DNA from 2 places in the Streptomyces sp. NPDC001843 genome. Region 2 is predicted to be linked to the other one. Evidence: riboswitches for the same ligand, from Rfam matches in the RefSeq annotation. Region 2 holds a riboswitch; the other holds the start of a gene.
What was found. Region 2 has a riboswitch for glycine ahead of gcvT (glycine cleavage system aminomethyltransferase GcvT). Riboswitches for the same ligand answer to the same signal wherever they lie in the genome.

Region 1 (9,493 bases), on a different contig from region 2:
TCCGGCGGTCGTCGAGCCTTATCTGCCGATCGCCGTCGTCGCGGCGCTCGACGCCGTCTTCGGCGGTCTGCGGGCCATGCTCGACGGCATCTTCGACGACAAGGTCTTCGTGGTGTCGTTCCTGTCCAACGTGGTCGTGGCCGCGCTGATCGTGTTCCTGGGCGACAAATTGGGCGTGGGCGCGCAGTTGTCCACCGGTGTCGTGGTGGTCCTCGGTATCCGCATCTTCTCCAACGCCGCGGCGATCCGGCGGCACGTGTTCCGGGCGTGACGGCGATGAGCAACCAGGACGAGCAGCCGGAGAAGAGGCTGCGCAAGGAACTGCCCGCAGAGGTGCCCGCCGAAGCGCCCGCAGAAGTGCCCGCCGAGGTGCCGGCTTCGGCCCCCCTGCCCGAGGAGGCCGCCGAGCAGCGGCCTCAGCAGGCCCTGACCGGTCGGCAGCGCCTGGTCCAGGGGCTGTGGCCGCCGCGCGTCAGCCGGGCCCAACTGATCGTCGCGGTGCTGTTGTTCGGTCTCGGCTTCGGGCTGGCCGTGCAGGTGGCGTCGAACAGTGACAGTGACAGCGCCCTGCGCGGTGCCCGCCAGGAGGATCTCGTTCGCATCCTCGATGAACTGGACGACCGTACTCAGCGTCTTGAGGACGAGAAGCAGGGACTGGAGAAGCAGCGGCAGGAGCTGCAGAGCAGCTCCGACCAGGCCGCGGAGGCGCGCAAGCAGACCGCCGAGAAGGAGAAGCAACTCGGTATCCTCGCGGGCACCGTGGCGGCCGAGGGTCCCGGCATCACGATGACGATCGACGACACGAAGGGGACGGTCCAGGCGGACATGCTGCTCGACGCGATCCAGGAACTGCGCGCGGCCGGCGCGGAGGCGATCCAGGTGAACGGTGTGCGGGTCGTCGCCGGGACGTACCTCACCGACTCCGGCAAGAGTGTGAGCGTCGACGGGAACAAGATCAACTCCCCCTATCGTTTCAAGGTCATCGGCAAGCCGCAGGACCTGGAACCGGCCCTCAACATCCCCGGAGGCGTGGTGCAGACTCTCGAGAAGGAGCAGGCCACCGTGACCGTCGATCGGTCGAACAAGATCGTCGTGGATGCCTTGCGACCGGCGAAGCAGCCTGACTACGCTCGGTCGTCCTCATAGTGAACCGAGAGTGCATGGGGGACGTCGGACAGGGGCATGAGGTTGCGGGGGGTCGGCGTACCGAAGGGGTGGTGCGTGGTGGAAACTGTCTGGTGGCCACGGACGTTGTGAGGGTGTCCGGGTCGGCCGGTGTAGGCAATCAGGGTTCGTCCTGCCCCACGGGCGGGTCTGTTTCGGTCAAGGGGAATCGCCCGTGAAGTTGTTTGCGAAGTTGTTCGGCAAGAGCGCGCGAGAGGGCAGCGACAACGCGACCGCCCGCCATCGCGCACAGCCTGACGCAGAGGGTCAGCGCCCGCTGTTCCGTGACCAGGTCGCTGGTCCGGGCGGTGACATTTCCGGAGGTCAGGGCGCGCCGTCTGTTGACCCTGCCCAGTCCGGCGGCATAGGTTTCGGGCAACCGTCAACCTCAGGTACGGGTGGAGGGTTTACCTCCGGCCCGTACGCGTCCAGCGCTCCGGCGGGGCAGGAGGATCCGTCCATGTCGGCAGTGGTGTGTACGAGGTGCGGAAACCGCAACGCGGACAACGCCCGCTTCTGTTCCAACTGTGGCGCGCCGCTGCGCCCCGGAGCCGTGCCGGAGCGTGCGTCCGAGACGACGTCCACGATCTCCATCTCGGGTCTCGAGGCCTACGACGCCGAGGCGACCGGCCAGACGCCGATGCTCTCCCCGGAGGCGCAGGCGGCCGTCGACGCGCTGCCGCTGGGCTCGGCGCTGCTGGTGGTGCGCCGTGGGCCGAACTCGGGCAGCCGCTTCCTGCTGGACAGCGAGCTGACCACGGCCGGACGTCATCCGCAGAGCGACATCTTCCTGGACGACGTCACGGTCTCGCGTCGGCACGTGGAGTTCCGGCGCTCCCCGGACGGCTCCTTCACGGTGGCCGACGTCGGCAGTCTGAACGGTACGTACGTCAACCGGGAGCGGATCGACCAGGTCGCCCTGTCGAACGGTGACGAAGTGCAGATCGGCAAGTACCGGCTGGTGTTCTACGCGAGCCGGCAGGGCATCTGACCATCCCCCGGACGCCGTCCGGGGGAACCCCCAGGGAAGGTCCATGCTTCGAACACCGAGCGGCGGTGCCGGGCACGGCACCGCCGCCACGGACAGTGGGCTGGTGAGCATCGGCACGGTGCTGAACGCGCTGCGTGACGAGTTCCCCGAAGTCACGATCTCCAAGATCCGGTTCCTGGAGTCGGAAGGGCTGGTCGAGCCGCAGCGGACCCCCTCGGGCTACCGGAAGTTCAGCGCCGGGGACGTCGAGCGCCTCGGTCACGTCCTGAGGATGCAGCGGGACCACTATCTGCCGCTCAAGGTGATCCGGGAGCACCTGGACGCGATGGAGCGCGGTGAGGCCGTGCAGTTGCCGGTCGTCGGGCGCCAGCGCGACGGAGAGTCCGTGCTCCAGCCCGCCGAGGGGCCCACAGCGGCCCGGATCGGGCGGGCCGAGCTGCTGGCGGCCGCCGGGATCGACGAGAGCGATCTGGAGGAGTGGGAGTCGTACGGACTCCTCACTCCCCTGGAGGGCGGGGTGTACGACGCGGAGGCCGTCACCGTTGCCTCCCTGGTGGCGGAACTGGGTCGGTTCGGTATCGAGCCGCGCCATCTTCGGGTGATGAAGGCCGCCGCCGACCGTGAGGCCGGGCTGGTGGACCAGGTGGTGGCCCCGCTCAAGCGCCACCGGAATCCGCAGACCAGGGCGCATGCGGAGGCCCGTACGAGGGAGCTGGCAGCGCTCACGGTGAGGCTGCACGCGGCTCTGGTGCAGACCGCGCTCGGGGTGCGGCTGCCTTGAGCGGTACTGGTGTGCGGAGGCCGGATCGGGCACCCGTTCCCGGCCCGACTACCCAAACGTCCCGGGCACGGCCTAGGGTTGCTGTGTGAACGAGCTCGATGTCGTAGGTGTCCGGGTGGAAATGCCCTCCAACCAACCGATCGTGCTCCTGCGTGAAGTGGGCGGCGACCGGTACCTCCCCATCTGGATCGGGCCGGGGGAGGCCACGGCGATCGCCTTCGCCCAGCAGGGCATGGCCCCCGCACGACCGCTGACCCACGACCTGTTCAAGGACGTGCTGGAGGCCGTCGGTCAGGAGCTCACCGAAGTACGCATCACGGACCTGCGTGAGGGCGTCTTCTACGCGGAGCTGGTCTTCGCCAGCGGCGTCGAGGTGAGCGCCCGCCCGTCCGACGCCATAGCGCTGGCCCTGCGCACCGGAACGCCGATCTACGGCAGTGACACGGTGCTCGACGACGCGGGCATCGCGATTCCGGACGAGCAGGAGGACGAGGTGGAGAAGTTCCGCGAGTTCCTCGACCAGATCTCGCCCGAGGACTTCGGCACCAGCAGCCAGTGAGAGCGGTGGGCGGCCGGTGGCGGACACGCGGTCCGTGACCGGCCCCTTGACGGCGTGTGACCGCAGTTGCGGCGGTGCCCGCCCAGGGCCGACGAGAGCGTCCTGACGTTCCCCGCCAGCGCATTCGGCTAGCCTTTCCCCGCGGTGGGGCACGGGAAACCACTCTTAGGGTGATTATCACTCGGCGTGCCGAGTGTGGCGATCGTTGACGCACCCCTGGTGACTGCCTACCGTCGAGAAGGCAGGTCAAGGACGGAGGTCGGCGTGAGAAGCAGCGGCGACGGTACGGCTGGGGGTGCCCCCGGACGCGGTTTCGGGGAGAGCGGTCCGTACCCTTCCCCCAGCGCTCGGCTCCGCTCGGGCAGGGGGTACCCCCCTCATGCCGGCGCGGCAGATCCCGTCCCGAAGCGGCCGACGGCCGTGCCGAACGGCGGAGGGGCGGCGTCCATGGCGTCCGAACAGATCGGCTACCGCGGACCGACGGCCTGCGCGGCCGCCGGGATCACTTACCGCCAACTCGACTACTGGGCCCGCACAGGTCTGGTCGAGCCGAGCGTGCGGCCGGCCTACGGGTCGGGCACGCAGCGTCTGTACAGCTTCCGCGATGTGGTCGTCCTCAAGATCGTGAAGCGCTTTCTGGACACCGGTGTCTCACTGCAGAACATCCGCACCGCCGTCCAGCACCTCAGAGAACGCGGCTTCAGTGACCTGGAACGCATGACGCTGATGAGCGACGGCGCCACGGTGTACGAATGCACCTCCCCCGACGAGGTCCACGCCCTGTTGCAGGGCGGTCAGGGGATCTTCGGAATCGCCGTGGGAGTGGTGTGGCGAGACGTGGAAAGCGCGCTCTCCCAACTGCACGGGGAGCGCATCGACACCGGTGAGACCCTCGTCGGCCAGAACCCCGCGGACGAGCTGGCGCGGCGGCGCAACAGGGCGGTCTGAGCGCGGCCGCCGTCCGGCGACGGAGGATGCGCTGCCGCCGGTGCGCCGGCCGGCCGGGCGTTGTCAGTGGTGTGGTGCAGCATCGGAGATGTGAGAAACGCGCCCACGATCCTGCATCTCGACATGGATGCCTTCTTCGCCTCGGTGGAGCAGGCGTCCAAGCCGAGCCTGCGCGGCAAGGCCGTCGTCGTGGGCGGGCTCGGGCCGCGCGGAGTGGTCGCCACCGCGTCGTACGAGGCGCGGGTGTTCGGAGTCCATTCGGCGATGCCGATGGCGCAGGCGCGTCGGCTCGCCCCCAACGCGGCCTACCTCGTTCCGCGCTTCGGGTTGTACCGCTCGATCAGTGAACAGGTGATGGCGTTGCTGCGGGCGCTGTCCCCGCTCGTGGAGCCGCTCAGCCTGGACGAGGCGTTCGTGGACCTGGAGGCCGGCGGAACGGCCTGGGACGAGCAGTCGGCGCGACTGGCGGGAGCGAGGCTGCGCGCGGACATCCGGGCCGCCACGGGGCTCACGGGGTCGGTGGGACTCGCCGCCTCCAAGATGCTCGCGAAGATCGCCTCCGAGCAGGCCAAGCCGGACGGGCTGGTACTGATCGAGCCGGGCACCGAGCGGGCGATGCTCGGTCCCATGCCGGTGCGCACGCTGCCCGGGGTGGGCCCGGCCACCGGGGACCATCTGCGACGCGCCGGTATCACCACGGTCGACGAACTCGCCGAGGCGGGCGAGGACGAACTCGTACGGCTGCTGGGGAAGGCTCATGGCCACGCTCTGTACGCCATGGCGCTGGCACGCGACGAACGTCCTGTGGTGGCGGAGCGGGAGGCCAAGTCGGTGTCGGTCGAGGACACCTATGACGTGGACATCCACGACCGGGTCCGGGTCGGTCTGGAGGTGCAGCGGCTGGCCGACCGGTGCGTGCGGCGGCTGCGCGGGGCCGGGCTGTCCGGACGGACCATCGTGCTGAAGGTACGGCGGTACGACTTCTCGACGCTGACCCGGTCCGAGACCCTGCGCGGGCCCACGGACGATCCGGCGGTGGTGCGGGAGGCGGCGGCCCGGCTGCTGGACTCCGTTGACACGACCGGCGGCGTACGGCTGCTCGGCGTGGGGGTCTCCGGGCTCGCCGACTACACCCAGGAGGACCTGTTCGCGCAGGCGGCGGGCGAGCTGACGGAAACGGCGGCGGCGGAGGAGGTGGTGACCGATTCCGCCGAGCACCAGCCGACGCCGGCCGAACGGCGCTGGCCCGCGGGGCACGACATACGGCACACCGAGTTCGGCCACGGCTGGGTGCAGGGCAGCGGCCTCGGGCGGGTCACCGTGCGCTTCGAGACCCCCGACTCGGGGCCCGGCCGGGTGCGGACCTTCAGGGTCGAGGATCCGGCCCTGGAACCGGCGGACCCGCTCCCGCTGACCGCCGGGGCAGCGTCGAGCGGCCTCCGGGGCGGTGCGCGGGACGAGGGGGCCCGAGGCGCCGCGAGCAGCCCATAGCGCGAGCAGACCATGGCGGGAGCAGCCCCTAGCAGGAGCAGCCCTAGCGGGATCAGCCCTAGCGGGAGCAGCCCTGGGCGGGCGGCGTGCCCCCGGCTGCTACGTCGGTCCCGCCGTCTCGTCCGTGCCCGCGAGATCGCCGAAGTCGTGGTCCGGGAGTGGGGGAGAGGTGCTCACGTCGAGGCCGTAGTGGTGGTACAGCTGGAGCTCCTGCTCCGGGGAGAGATGGCGGCCGACGCCGAAGTCGGGTGCGTCCTTGATGAGGGACCGGTCGAAGGGGACTTGCAGGGCGCCGTCGATCAGCTCGCTGGGCTCCAGAGGGACGAAGGCGTCCCTGGAGAACAGCCCGGTGCGTATGGCCGCCCACTCGGGCTCGCCGGTCGCGTCGTCGAGGTAGACCTCGTCGATCGTGCCGATCTTGTCGCCGTTCCGGTCGAACGCCTTGCGGCCGATCAGGTGGCGCGGATCGATATCGGTTCGCACGGTCCCTCCTCTTGGTCGCAACTCATCCGTTAGCACTACAAAAGAGCACATTCAGGAAGGCGGCCACTCGAGGCTCACACGTTGACCTCGCTGGTACGCTGGCAAGCGGCTGCTGACCCCGTGCGGGAGAGTCCTCCGGACACCATCGGAGGCGCCGAAGGAGCAACTCCTCCCCGGAATCTCTCAGGCCCACGTACCGCACGGACGAGGTCACTCTGGAAAGCAGGGCGGTGTCTCGACGGCTTCCGCTCTCACCGACGGTGAAAGCCGGGACCTTCGGGCGACCCGGTGAAGCTCTCAGGTCGAGATGACAGAGGGGGAGGCCGTCGGGGTATCCGTACCGGGGTGCCCCTCGAAGGTCGCGTCAGACCAGGAGGCCTCCGCAATGACCGCCCACCGCACTCCGCTCTCCGAGCTCGAACAGGGCATTCCGTTCGAGCAGCGCCACATCGGCCCCGACCAGGAGGCGCGGGCCAAGATGCTCGCGCACGTCGGCTACGGCTCACTCGGCGAACTGACCGCCGCCGCGGTACCGGACGTGATCAAGAACGCCGACGCCCTGGACCTGCCGGGCGCCCGCACCGAGGCCGAGGTGCTCGCCGAACTGCGATCCCTCGCCGACCGCAACCAGGTCCTCGGCTCGATGATCGGGCTGGGCTACTACGGGACCTTCACGCCGCCGGTCATCCTGCGCAACGTCATGGAGAACCCGGCCTGGTACACGGCCTACACGCCGTACCAGCCGGAGATCTCCCAGGGCCGGCTCGAGGCCCTGCTGAACTTCCAGACGATGGTCGCCGAGCTCACCGGACTGCCGACCTCCGGCGCCTCGCTGCTCGACGAGGGCACCGCCGCGGCCGAGGCGATGGCGCTCTCCCGGCGCATGGGCAGGAACAAGAAGGGCCTCTTCCTGGTCGACGCCGACGTGCTGCCGCAGACCGTCGCCGTGATCCGGACCCGCGCCGAACCGACCGGCGTGGAGGTCGTCGTGGCCGACCTCAGCGAGGGCATCCCGGCCGAGGTCGCCGAGCGTGAGATCAACGGCGTGCTGATCCAGTACCCGGGCGCCTCCGGGGCCGTACGCGACATCAGGCCCGTCATCGAGCAGGCCCACGGGCTCGGGGCGCTCGTCACCGTCGCCGCCGACCTGCTGGCACTCACCCTGCTGACCTCCCCGGGCGAGCTCGGCGCGGACATCGCGGTCGGTACGACCCAGCGCTTCGGTGTGCCGATGGGCTTCGGCGGCCCGCACGCCGGTTACATGGCGGTGCGCGAGAAGTTCGCCCGCAGCCTGCCGGGCCGTCTTGTGGGCGTGTCCGTGGACGCGGACGGGCACAAGGCCTACCGGCTGGCGCTGCAGACCCGTGAGCAGCACATCCGCCGGGAGAAGGCCACCAGCAACATCTGCACCGCTCAGGTGCTGCTCGCCGTCATGGCCGGTATGTACGCCGTCTACCACGGCCCCGAGGGCCTGCGGAGCATCGCCCGGCGCACCCACCGCTACGCCACCCTCCTGGCCGCGGGTCTGCGGGCGGCCGGGATCGAGGTCGTGCACGGCGCGTTCTTCGACACGGTCACCGCGCGGGTGCCGGGCAAGGCCGCCGAGGTGGTGGCCGCGGCCCGGGAGAACGGGGTCAACCTGCGGCTCGTCGACGCCGACCATGTCTCGGCCGCCTGCGACGAGACCACGACCCGGGACCGGCTGGCCGCCGTGTGGTCGGCTTTCGGGACCGACGCGGACATCGAGGCACTGGACGCGGTGACCGGGGACACGCTGCCCGAGGCCCTGCTGCGCACCGACGAATACCTCACCCATCCGGTCTTCCGCCAGCACCGTTCCGAGACGGCGATGCTGCGCTACCTGCGCCGGCTGGCCGACCGCGACTACGCGCTCGACCGCGGCATGATCCCGTTGGGCTCCTGCACCATGAAGCTCAACGCGACCACCGAGATGGAGCCGGTCACCTGGCCGGAGTTCGGGCAGCTGCATCCCTTCGCCCCCGCGGAGCAGGCACAGGGTTACCTCACGCTCATCCGTGAGCTGGAGGAACGTCTCGCCGAGGTCACCGGATACGACAAGGTGTCGCTGCAGCCCAACGCCGGTTCGCAGGGCGAGTTCGCCGGCCTGCTCGCCGTGCGCGGCTACCACCGCGCCAACGGCGACGACCAGCGGACCGTCTGCCTCATCCCGTCCTCCGCGCACGGCACCAACGCCGCCAGCGCCGTGATGGCCGGCATGAAGGTCGTCGTCGTCAAGACCGCCGAGGACGGCGAGATCGACGTCGAGGACCTGCGCGCGAAGATCGAGCAGTACCGCGACGAGCTGGCCGTGCTCATGATCACGTATCCCTCGACGCACGGCGTCTTCGAGGAGCACGTCGCCGACATCTGCGCACAGGTCCACGAGGCCGGCGGCCAGGTGTACGTCGATGGCGCCAACCTCAACGCGCTGGTCGGGCTCGCCAAGCCGGGGCACTTCGGAGGTGACGTCTCGCACCTCAACCTGCACAAGACGTTCTGCATCCCGCACGGCGGCGGCGGTCCCGGCGTCGGCCCGGTGGCCGTGCGCGAGCACCTCGCGCCGTACCTGCCGAACCACCCGCTCCAGCCGGCGGCCGGGCCCGAGACGGGTGTCGGCCCGATCTCGGCCGCGCCCTGGGGCTCGGCGGGCATCCTGCCGATCTCGTGGGCGTACGTCCGTCTGATGGGCGGCGAGGGCCTCAAGCGGGCCACCCAGGTGGCCGTGCTGTCCGCCAACTACATCGCCAAGCGACTGGAGCCGCACTACCCGGTGCTCTACACCGGCCCGGGCGGCCTGGTCGCGCACGAGTGCATCATCGACCTGCGGCCGCTGACCAAGGCGACCGGGGTGTCCGTGGACGACGTGGCCAAGCGGCTCATCGACTACGGCTTCCACGCCCCGACGATGTCCTTCCCCGTGGCCGGCACGCTGATGATCGAGCCGACCGAGTCGGAGGACCTGGCCGAGCTGGACCGGTTCTGCGAGGCGATGATCGCGATCCGCGCGGAGATCGAGAAGGTCGGCACGGGCGAGTGGCCCGCCGAGGACAACCCG
Region 2 (9,493 bases):
GCACGGGATCTGGACCAGGCCGCCCACGGGATCGCAGGTCAGGCCGAGGTTGTGTTCCATGCCGATCTCGGCGGCGTTCTCCACCTGCTCCGGGCTGCCGCCCAGCACCTCCGCCAGCGCGCCCGCCGCCATGGAGCAGGCGGAGCCGACCTCGCCCTGGCAGCCGACCTCGGCGCCGGAGATGGAGGCGTTCTCCTTGAAGAGCATGCCGATGGCGCCGGCGGCGAGCAGGAAGCGGACCACGCCGTCCTCGTCGGCGCCGGGGACGAAGTCCATGTAGTAGTGCAGGACGGCCGGGATGATGCCGGCCGCGCCGTTCGTCGGGGCGGTGACCACACGGCCCCCGGCGGCGTTCTCCTCGTTCACGGCCATCGCGTAGAGCGTGATCCACTCCATCGCGCGGGCCAGCGGGTCGCCCTCGGCGCGCAGCTGGCGGGCGGAGACGGCGGCCCGGCGCCGTACCCTCAGACCGCCCGGCAGTATGCCCTCGCGGGACAGGCCGCGCGCCACGCACGACCGCATCACCCGCCAGATCTCCAGCAGGCCCCCGCGGATCTCCTCGTCGGTGCGCCAGGCGCGCTCGTTCTCCAGCATGAGCGCGGAGATCGACAGGCCGGTCTCCCTGGTCAGGCGCAGCAGCTCGTCGCCGGTGCGGAAGGGGTACTTCAGGACCGTGTCGTCGAGCTTGATGCGGTCCGCGCCGACCGCTTCCTCGTCGACGACGAACCCGCCGCCGACCGAGTAGTACGTCTTCGTCAGCACCTCGGCGCCCTGCGCGTCGTACGCCCACAACGTCATGCCGTTGGCGTGGTACGGGAGTGCCTTGCGGCGGTGCAGGACCAGGTCGTCGTCGAAGGAGAACGCGATCTCGTGCTCGCCGAGGAGGTTCAGCCGGCCCGACCGCTTGATCTCCTCCACCCGCTCGTCGGCCGTCTCCACGTCCACCGTGCGCGGCGAGGCACCCTCCAGGCCGAGCAGCACCGCCTTCGGCGTGCCGTGACCGTGGCCGGTCGCCCCGAGCGAGCCGTACAGCTCGGCCCGGACCGAAGCGACGGGGGCGAGCAGGTCCTCGTTGCGCAGTCGGCGGGCGAACATGCGCGCCGCGCGCATCGGGCCGACCGTGTGGGAGCTGGACGGGCCGATGCCGATCGAGAACAGGTCGAAGACCGATATGGCCACGGTGAACTCCTCAGTGCGGGGGTGGTGGGGCACCCGGTGTACCGGTACCGGGTGCCCCACCGGGGACTTGCTTTCTCAGGCCTTGTTCAGACCGGGGTACAGCGGGTGCTTGCCGGCCAGGGCCTTGACCCGGGCCTTCAGCGCCTCCGCGTCGTAGGACGGCTTCAGCGCCTGCGCGATCACGTCCGCGACCTCGGCGAAGTCCTCCGCCTGGAAGCCGCGGGTGGCCAGCGCGGGCGTGCCGATCCGCAGACCCGACGTCACCATCGGCGGACGCGGGTCGTTCGGGACGGCGTTGCGGTTGACCGTGATGCCCACCTCGTGGAGACGGTCCTCGGCCTGCTGCCCGTCCAGCTCGGAGTTACGCAGATCCACCAGGATCAGGTGCACGTCCGTACCGCCGGAGAGCACGTTCACGCCGGCCTCACGGGCGTCGGCGGCCGTCAGCCGCTCGGCGAGGATTCGCGCACCCTCCACCGTACGACGCTGCCGCTCCTTGAAGTCCTCGGAGGCGGCGACCTTGAAGGAGACCGCCTTCGCCGCGATCACATGCTCCAGGGGGCCGCCCTGGAAGCCCGGGAAGACGGACGAGTTCAGCTTCTTCGCGAACTCCTTCTTCGCCAGGATGATGCCGCCGCGCGGGCCGCCGAGGGTCTTGTGGGTGGTGGAGGTGACGACGTCCGCGTACTGCACCGGGTTCGGGTGGAGACCGGCGGCGACCAGGCCCGCGAAGTGCGCCATGTCGACCCACAGGTGCGCCTCGACCTCGTCGGCGATCCGGCGGAACTCGGCGAAGTCGAGCTGCCGCGGGTACGCCGACCAGCCCGCGATGATCACCTTCGGCCGGTGCTCCTTGGCCAGCCGCTCCAGCTCGGCCATGTCGACCAGGCCGGTCGCCGGGTCCACGTGGTAGGCGACCACGTCGAACTGCTTGCCGGAGAAGTTCAGCCGCATGCCGTGGGTGAGGTGCCCGCCGTGCGCCAGGTCCAGGCCGAGGATGGTGTCCCCGGGCTGGGCGAGCGCGAACAGGGCGGCCTGGTTGGCGGAGGCGCCCGAGTGCGGCTGCACGTTGGCGTACTCGGCGCCGAACAGCTCCTTGACCCGGTCGATGGCGATCTGCTCGGCGACGTCGACGTGCTCGCAGCCGCCGTAGTAGCGGCGGCCCGGGTAGCCCTCGGCGTACTTGTTGGTCAGGACCGAGCCCTGCGCCTCCATGACCGCGAGCGGAGCGAAGTTCTCCGAGGCGATCATCTCCAGGGTGGACTGCTGGCGCTCCAGCTCGGCGTCGACCGCGGCGGCGATCTCCGGGTCCAGCTCGTGCAGGGACGTGTTCAGGACAGTCATACGGCTACGACTCCTCAGCCGGCGGTGTGGGCGACGTACTCGTCGGCGGAGAGCAGGTCGGCCGGCTCGTCCGTGACGCGTACCTTGAACAGCCAGCCGCCCTCGAAGGGGGCGGAGTTCACCAGCGACGGGTCGTCGACGACGTCCTCGTTGATCGCGGTGACCTCACCGGTGACCGGCGAGTACAGGTCGGACACCGACTTGGTGGACTCCAGCTCGCCGCAGGTCTCGCCCGCGGTCACCGTGGAGCCGACCTCGGGGAGCTGGGCGTAGACGACGTCGCCGAGCGCGTTGGCCGCGAACTCGGTGATGCCGACCGTCGAGACGCCGTCCTCGGCGGCCGACAGCCACTCGTGCTCCTTGCTGTAGCGCAGCTGCTGGGGGTTGCTCATGGCCTGAATTCTCCTGTACGCGGGGGAGTGCTGGTGAAAGCGGGACTGCTGGAAACTTCTGTGAGCAGCGGAAATGTGCGCAGGGTCACGTTCGGACGCCGGTGCACCCGCCCAGTGTCTACTTCTGCCGCTTGTAGAACGGCAGTGCCACGACTTCGTACGGTTCGTGGCTGCCCCGGATGTCCACGCCGACGCCCGGTGTGCCCGGCGCCGAGTGCGCCGCGTCGACGTAGGCCATGGCGATGGGCTTGCCCAGGGTGGGGGAGGGCGCGCCGGAGGTGACCTCGCCGATCACCTTGCCGCCGGCGACCACCGGGTACCCGGCGCGCGGGACCCGGCGGCCCTCGGCGACCAGGCCGACCAGGACGCGCGGCGGGTTCTGCTCGGCGCGCGAGGCGGCCTCGGCCAGCGCCTCGCGGCCCACGAAGTCGCCCTCCTTCTCGAACTTCACCACCCGGCCGAGCCCGGCGTCGAAGGGCGTGAGGGAGGTGCTGAGCTCGTGCCCGTACAACGGCATGCCCGCCTCCAGGCGCAGCGTGTCCCGGCAGGACAGGCCGCAGGGCACCAGCCCGACGCCCTCGCCGGCCTTGCTCAGCGCCTGCCACAGCTCGACCGCGTGCTCGGGCTTCACGAAGAGCTCGAAGCCGTCCTCGCCGGTGTAGCCGGTGCGCGCGATGAGCGCCGGGACGCCGGCGACGGTCCCGGGCAGGCCGGCGTAGTACTTCAGGCCGTCGAGGTCGGCGTCGGTGAGGGACCCCAGGATGCCGGGGGACTCGGGGCCCTGGACGGCGATCAGCGCGTAGGCGTCCCGGTCGTCACGGACCTCGGCGTCGAAGCCGGCGGACCGCTCGGTCAGGGCGTCGAGCACCACCTGGGCGTTGGAGGCGTTGGCCACCACCATGAACTCGGTCTCGGCCAGGCGGTAGACGATCAGGTCGTCCAGGATGCCGCCGTCGGCCCGGCAGATCATGGTGTAACGGGCACGGCCGACACCGACCGAGGCGATGTTCCCGACGAGGGCGTGGTTCAGCAGGGCGGCGGCCTGCGGGCCGGTCACGGTGATCTCACCCATGTGGGAGAGGTCGAAGAGCCCGGCCCTGGTCCGCACGGCGAGGTGCTCGTCGCGCTCGGAGCCGTAGCGCAGCGGCATGTCCCAGCCGGCGAAGTCGGTCATCGTCGCGCCGAGCGAGCGATGCAGCGCATCGAGCGCGGTACGGCGGGGTTGGGTACTGCTCATCGGTCGTCTCCCAAGGTATGGGGGCACCTCCCGCGCGAGCTCGTTCGAGCGTGGGGGAAGGTGAGGAAAGTTCCTCCCCATCTGTCATCGGAACCTGAGAGGTTCGCCATGATCACCCCGAGGGGAGGCACGGCTTGCACCTTGGGTGGGGTCGCTGTCACAGCGGCCCGCTTTTCAGATGTGCCTCACCCGCGCGGTGACGGGGCCTGAGAGATTCAAGGGAGGGACTTGCTCCTTCGGCGCCCCGGCGAAGCTGCTGCCCGGGGACTCTCCCGCGCGGATTCAAACGGCCGGTATGCAGTTGGCGGGCACACTATAGCGCGTCACTTGTGACCGGGCTGTGGCACTACGAGCACCGAATCGGGAGACACCGTGCATTACCTTCTCTTTACATTCGGTGGGGAGAACCTTTCCTGACCACAGGGAGGACGATCACGGTGAACAGGACCTCGGCCTACGCGGCGACCACGGGCGTCGCGGTGCCCCGGCAGCCCGCCGCCCCGGCCCGCGAGCGGCGCGCATCCCGCCCGGCACCCGTCGTCCGCGACCTGCGCGACCGCGCCGGACACAGCCCGCACGGCCTGCTCTTCGGCCCCCGCGACCTGGTCGTGGTCACCGGCCTGCCCGGCAGCGGCAAGTCCACCCTGATGCACCGTGCCGTCGACGGCATCCGCATCGACTCCCAGGACGCCCGCGACCACTGGGAACACCGCATGCCCCGCTTCCTCCCCTACGTGGTGTACCGCCCCCTGGTCCGCCTCGCCCACTACGCGAGACTGCGCCGCGCCCTGCACACCGGCGAGGGCGTCGTCGTACACGACTGCGGCACGCAGTCCTGGGTGCGCGGCTGGCTGTCCCGCGAAGCCCGGCGCCGGGGCGGCACCCTGCACCTGCTGCTGCTCGACGTTCCGCCCGCCACGGCCCGGCACGGCCAGCGCGAGCGCGGCCGGGGCGTCTCCCGGTACGCCTTCCTGCGCCACCGCAGGGCGGCCGCCCGGCTGCTGCGCGCGGTGGAGCGGGGCGAACTGCCCCAGGGCTGCGGCTCGGCGGTGCTGCTCGACCGGGACGCGGCCGACGTGCTGCGCGGGATCGGCTTCGCGGACCGATGAGACCCCCGAACCGGGCACAGGTACCCGCTAGCCTTTCAGCCACAACAGTTGGTCCCAGCAGGCGGTAGGCAGATGGACTTCCCGGCGGACTTTCCCGCGGACTTCCCGGCACAGACACACCCACATCCGCACGGAGGATGGCCCGGCAACGAGCTGGAGGAGGTGCTGTCGGCGTCGTTCGGCATCCCCTCGGCAGGCGGCCGGATCATCGAGGTCCTGGGCCGGAGCTTCCTGTGGATCCCGCTGCCGAACGGCCGCGGCGCGCACGGCGGCCCGCTCGACCTGCCCACGATGGAGATCGACGGCCAGGCGTACGTACCGGTCTTCAGCTCCGAGGAGCAGTTCCGCCAGGTCGTCGGCGCCCACATGGCGTACACCATCGCCCCCGCCGTGGAGTTCGCCCGTGGCCTGCCCCCGCAGGCCGGCATCGTCGTCAACCCGGACGGCATGGTGGGCGTCCCCCTCCCGCCGTCCGCGGTGGCCGAGCTGTGCCGCGCCGGACGCACCCCGCTGGACGGCCCCGCGAGCGGCGGCCGGGTCCGCCTCTACGAACCCGACTGGCAGGACGACCCGATCGACTTCCTCGCCGCCGCCTCCGCCGAGTTCGCGGCGATCGGGGTCGTCCTCACCGCCCGCCGCTGCCTCGCCGCCATCGAGACGGCCGACCCGGTCATGTTCATCGGCGTCGAGCTCTCCCAGTGGGAGGGCGACCTGAGGGCCCTGCCCCTCGAAGCGCTGGGCCGGGCGCTGGGGCGGGCCCCGGTCCGGTGGCCGGTCAACCTGGTCCTGCTGGACGTGACCGACGACCCGGTGGGCGACTGGCTGAAGACGAGCGTGCGGCCCTTCTACCAGTACGGTCACTGAGCCGCCCGGGCACGGGAGACCACGGCCCATCCACACCGCCGACGGACCGGCAGTCCGAAGTTCGTGGGCGCTTAAGCTGATGCCAAACGCGGGGCAACTTCTCGAAGGGGCGGTAAGACAGGTGAGCGCGAGCCGCAGCGGCAGCGTCGAGCACATGCTGCGCCAGGTGACGCCCGGGCGTTACGACGCCTACGAGGCACTCCTCAGGGCGCTCGCGACCCCGGCTTCCGGCCAGGTGTGGATGCTCCTGTGGCACGGCCAGGCAGGCTCCCCCGACGCCCAGTACGGGAACATGGAGGTGGACGGCTTCGGCTACGCCCCTTGCGTCACCTCCGCCCAGGAGCTGTCGGCCAGCGGCTGGAACCGGTCCTACGAAGTGGTCGACGCGGTCGACGTGGCCCGCACCCTCTACCCGGACCACTACGGCCTCTGGCTCAACCCGCACGCCCCGGGCGGCGGCGTCGGCGTCCCCTGGCTCGACCTGCGCCGCATCGCCACCGGCCTGGACCGCCAGCCCGCCGGCCCGCTGAGCCTGTCGGAACCGGGTATCGAGGTCCCGCAGTTCTACGCCCTGCTCGCGCAGAACGCGCACCGCACTCCGGCGGTCCGTTCGCTGCGCCGAGCCTGGGTGCAGCCCGCGCTCGGGGCGCCGTACCTCGCCATCGGCCTCGACGTGTACGACGCCTCGCCGCCGGCCGTGGACTCGGTGCGCGCGATGATGCAGCAGTCCATCGGGGCGGTCCCGGACGGGCTGCCGGTGTCGACCGTCGCGATGTCCGACGAGTACGACCCCGTCGCCCTGTGGATGCGGGCCAAGGCCCGCCCGTTCTACGACCGCGAGGCACACGCCCCCGCCCAGCCCCCGGCCCCGGCCGCCGGGTACGGTTACCCGACCGCGCCGGGCGGCTACTGAGCACCGGCGAGCGCATGGGGGCTCCGCGTTCCATCTGCCGCACCGGGTTGACACATTTCTTCGCGCGTAGATCGCCGCCGATGGTCATGAAATGACCGGAATAAAGCCTCTTGTCCCGACTGGCCCGCGTCCGGGGGTCGTTACCCACTGTTCGGATAACGGAATCCCCCGAACAGCATCACGGTTACGCATACTTTCCCCGCCAGCTCTGGCGGGTGATCGCGACGACGCTGAAGACTCGCGACTCAGGCACGAGGTCGCTGACCTCGTGATCGAGTGTGCAAGTCGACAAAGCCGCAATCCGCGGCAGGCGCAGGCCGGTCACCACCGGCGAGAGGGGTCGGGTCACTGTGACCGCACCGATCGAGACCACCGGGGCGGCAGCCGAGGCACAGCCGGAAGCTGTGCTCGAGGGTGCCGGTAAGGGGCAGATCGAGGGCCGTTCCCTTGGGCAGATCGCCTGGACGCGGTTCAAGAGGGACAGAGTCGCGGTGGCCGGCGGCGTCATCGTGATCCTGCTGATCCTGGTCGCGATCCTCTCGCGCCCGATCCAGGCGATGTTCGGCCTCGACCCCAACGCCTTCCACCAGGACCTGATCGTGCCCGACACCTCGCTGCCCAAGGGCGGCATGGGCGGCATGAGCCTCGATCACCCGCTGGGCGTCGACCCGAAGTTCGGCCGGGACATCGCCACCCGCATCCTGGAGGGCTCCTGGGTGTCGCTGGTGGTCGCCTTCGGCGCCACGATCCTGTCCAACGTGATCGGCGCCATCATGGGTGTCGTCGCCGGCTACTACGGCGGACGGGTCGACTCGGTCATCAGCCGGCTGATGGACACCTTCCTCGCCTTCCCCCTCCTGCTCTTCGCCATCGCCATCTCCGCCACCCTCCAGGGCGGCGCGTTCGGCCTCAACGGACTGCCGCTCCACCTGAGCGTGCTCATCTTCGTCATCGGCTTCTTCAACTGGCCCTACCTGGGCCGGATCGTGCGAGGCCAGACCCTCGCCCTGCGCGAGCGCGAGTTCGTGGACGCCGCCCGCGGCATGGGTGCCAAGGGCCCGTACATCCTCTTCCGCGAGCTGATGCCGAACCTGGTCGGCCCGATCATCGTCTACTCGACGCTGCTCATCCCGACCAACATCCTCTTCGAGGCGTCGCTGAGCTTCCTCGGCGTCGGCATCCAGCCCCCGCAGGCGTCCTGGGGCGGCATGCTCCGGGAGGCCGTCACGTACTACCAGGTCGATCCCCAGTACATGATCGTGCCCGGACTCGCCATCTTCATCACCGTCCTGGCGTTCAATCTGCTCGGTGACGGTCTCCGCGACGCTCTCGACCCCCGCAGCCGCTAGGCAGCCCCCGAGAGTCCATCAAGTTTCCGATCAATGGAGGGGAAGCAGACCATCATGCGAAGGTCAGCACTGGCCGCGGTTGCGGCCATCGGCTCCGCCAGCCTGCTCGTTGCAGGTTGCAGCAAGGCCGATGACAACAAGGACGGCGGCGCGCCGAAGGCGGCCGGTGCCAACAAGGCGACCACGGGTGTCGTCAACGCGTCCGACAAAAAGGGTGGCACGGTCACCTATGAGATGTCGGACGTGCCGGACTCGTTCGACCCGGGCAACACGTACTACGCGTACATGTACAACTTCAGCCGGCTCTACGCGCGCCCGCTGATGACGTTCCAGCCCGGCCCCGGCGAGAAGGGCAACACCCTCGTTCCGGACCTCGCTGCCAGCAAGGGTGTTTCGAGCGACGGCGGCAAGACCTGGACGTACAAGCTGCGTCCGGGCCTGAAGTACCAGGACGGCACGCCGATCACCTCGAAGGACGTCAAGTACGCCGTCGAGCGGTCGAACTTCGCGCGTGACGTGCTCTCGCTCGGCCCGAACTACTTCCAGCAGTTCATGAAGGACGGCGACAAGTACAAGGGTCCGTACAAGGACAAGAGCGCCAAGGGCCTGTCCTCGATCGAGACCCCGGACGACACCACGATCGTCTTCCACCTGAACCGTTCCTTCCAGGAGTTCGACTACCTGGTCGCGGCCCCCCAGACGGCTCCGGTGCCCCAGGCCAAGGACGACGGCGTCGACTACGTCAAGCACATCGTCTCCTCCGGCTCCTACCAGTTCCAGAGCTACCAGGAGGGCAAGCAGGTCGTCCTGGTCCGCAACAAGAACTGGGACCCGAAGACCGACCCGCTGCGCAAGCAACTGCCGGACAAGATCGTCGTCAACCTGAAGGTCAACGGCGAGACGATCGACAAGGACCTGCAGTCCGGCGACGCCACCGTCGACCTCGCCGGCACCGGCGTCCAGGCCTCTACCCAGGCCAGCATCCTCAACTCGGCGGACGGCAAGGCCAGCACCGACAACGCCTACGGCGGCCGCCTCGTCTACGCGGCGATCAACACCAAGGTCAAGCCGTTCGACAACATCGAGTGCCGCAAGGCCGTCGAGTA

Region 1: it holds a riboswitch for glycine, as region 2 does, so the genes downstream of both, gcvP (aminomethyl-transferring glycine dehydrogenase) here and gcvT (glycine cleavage system aminomethyltransferase GcvT) in region 2, are expected to answer to the same signal.

The regions. Positions count from the first base shown of each region.
Region 1 covers NZ_JBIATQ010000004.1:4,669-14,161, forward strand. Annotated here, with positions in the region: gene ACFYZQ_RS11405 (small basic family protein) at 1-271, shown strand, start outside; gene ACFYZQ_RS11410 (DUF881 domain-containing protein) at 277-1,146, shown strand; gene ACFYZQ_RS11415 (FHA domain-containing protein) at 1,340-2,155, shown strand; gene ACFYZQ_RS11420 (MerR family transcriptional regulator) at 2,199-2,936, shown strand; gene ACFYZQ_RS11425 (bifunctional nuclease family protein) at 3,022-3,495, shown strand; gene ACFYZQ_RS11430 (MerR family transcriptional regulator) at 3,760-4,443, shown strand; gene ACFYZQ_RS11435 (DNA polymerase IV) at 4,534-5,934, shown strand; gene ACFYZQ_RS11440 (PRC-barrel domain-containing protein) at 6,034-6,417, opposite strand; glycine riboswitch at 6,531-6,626, shown strand; gene gcvP (aminomethyl-transferring glycine dehydrogenase) at 6,803-9,493, shown strand, end outside.
Region 2 covers NZ_JBIATQ010000010.1:294,020-303,512, forward strand. Annotated here, with positions in the region: gene ACFYZQ_RS25735 (L-serine ammonia-lyase) at 1-1,179, opposite strand, end outside; gene glyA (serine hydroxymethyltransferase) at 1,255-2,523, opposite strand; gene gcvH (glycine cleavage system protein GcvH) at 2,538-2,915, opposite strand; gene gcvT (glycine cleavage system aminomethyltransferase GcvT) at 3,034-4,152, opposite strand; glycine riboswitch at 4,337-4,437, opposite strand; gene ACFYZQ_RS25755 (AAA family ATPase) at 4,584-5,261, shown strand; gene ACFYZQ_RS25760 (enhanced serine sensitivity protein SseB) at 5,334-6,125, shown strand; gene ACFYZQ_RS25765 (enhanced serine sensitivity protein SseB C-terminal domain-containing protein) at 6,205-7,038, shown strand; gene ACFYZQ_RS25770 (ABC transporter permease) at 7,389-8,387, shown strand; gene ACFYZQ_RS25775 (ABC transporter substrate-binding protein) at 8,421-9,493, shown strand, end outside.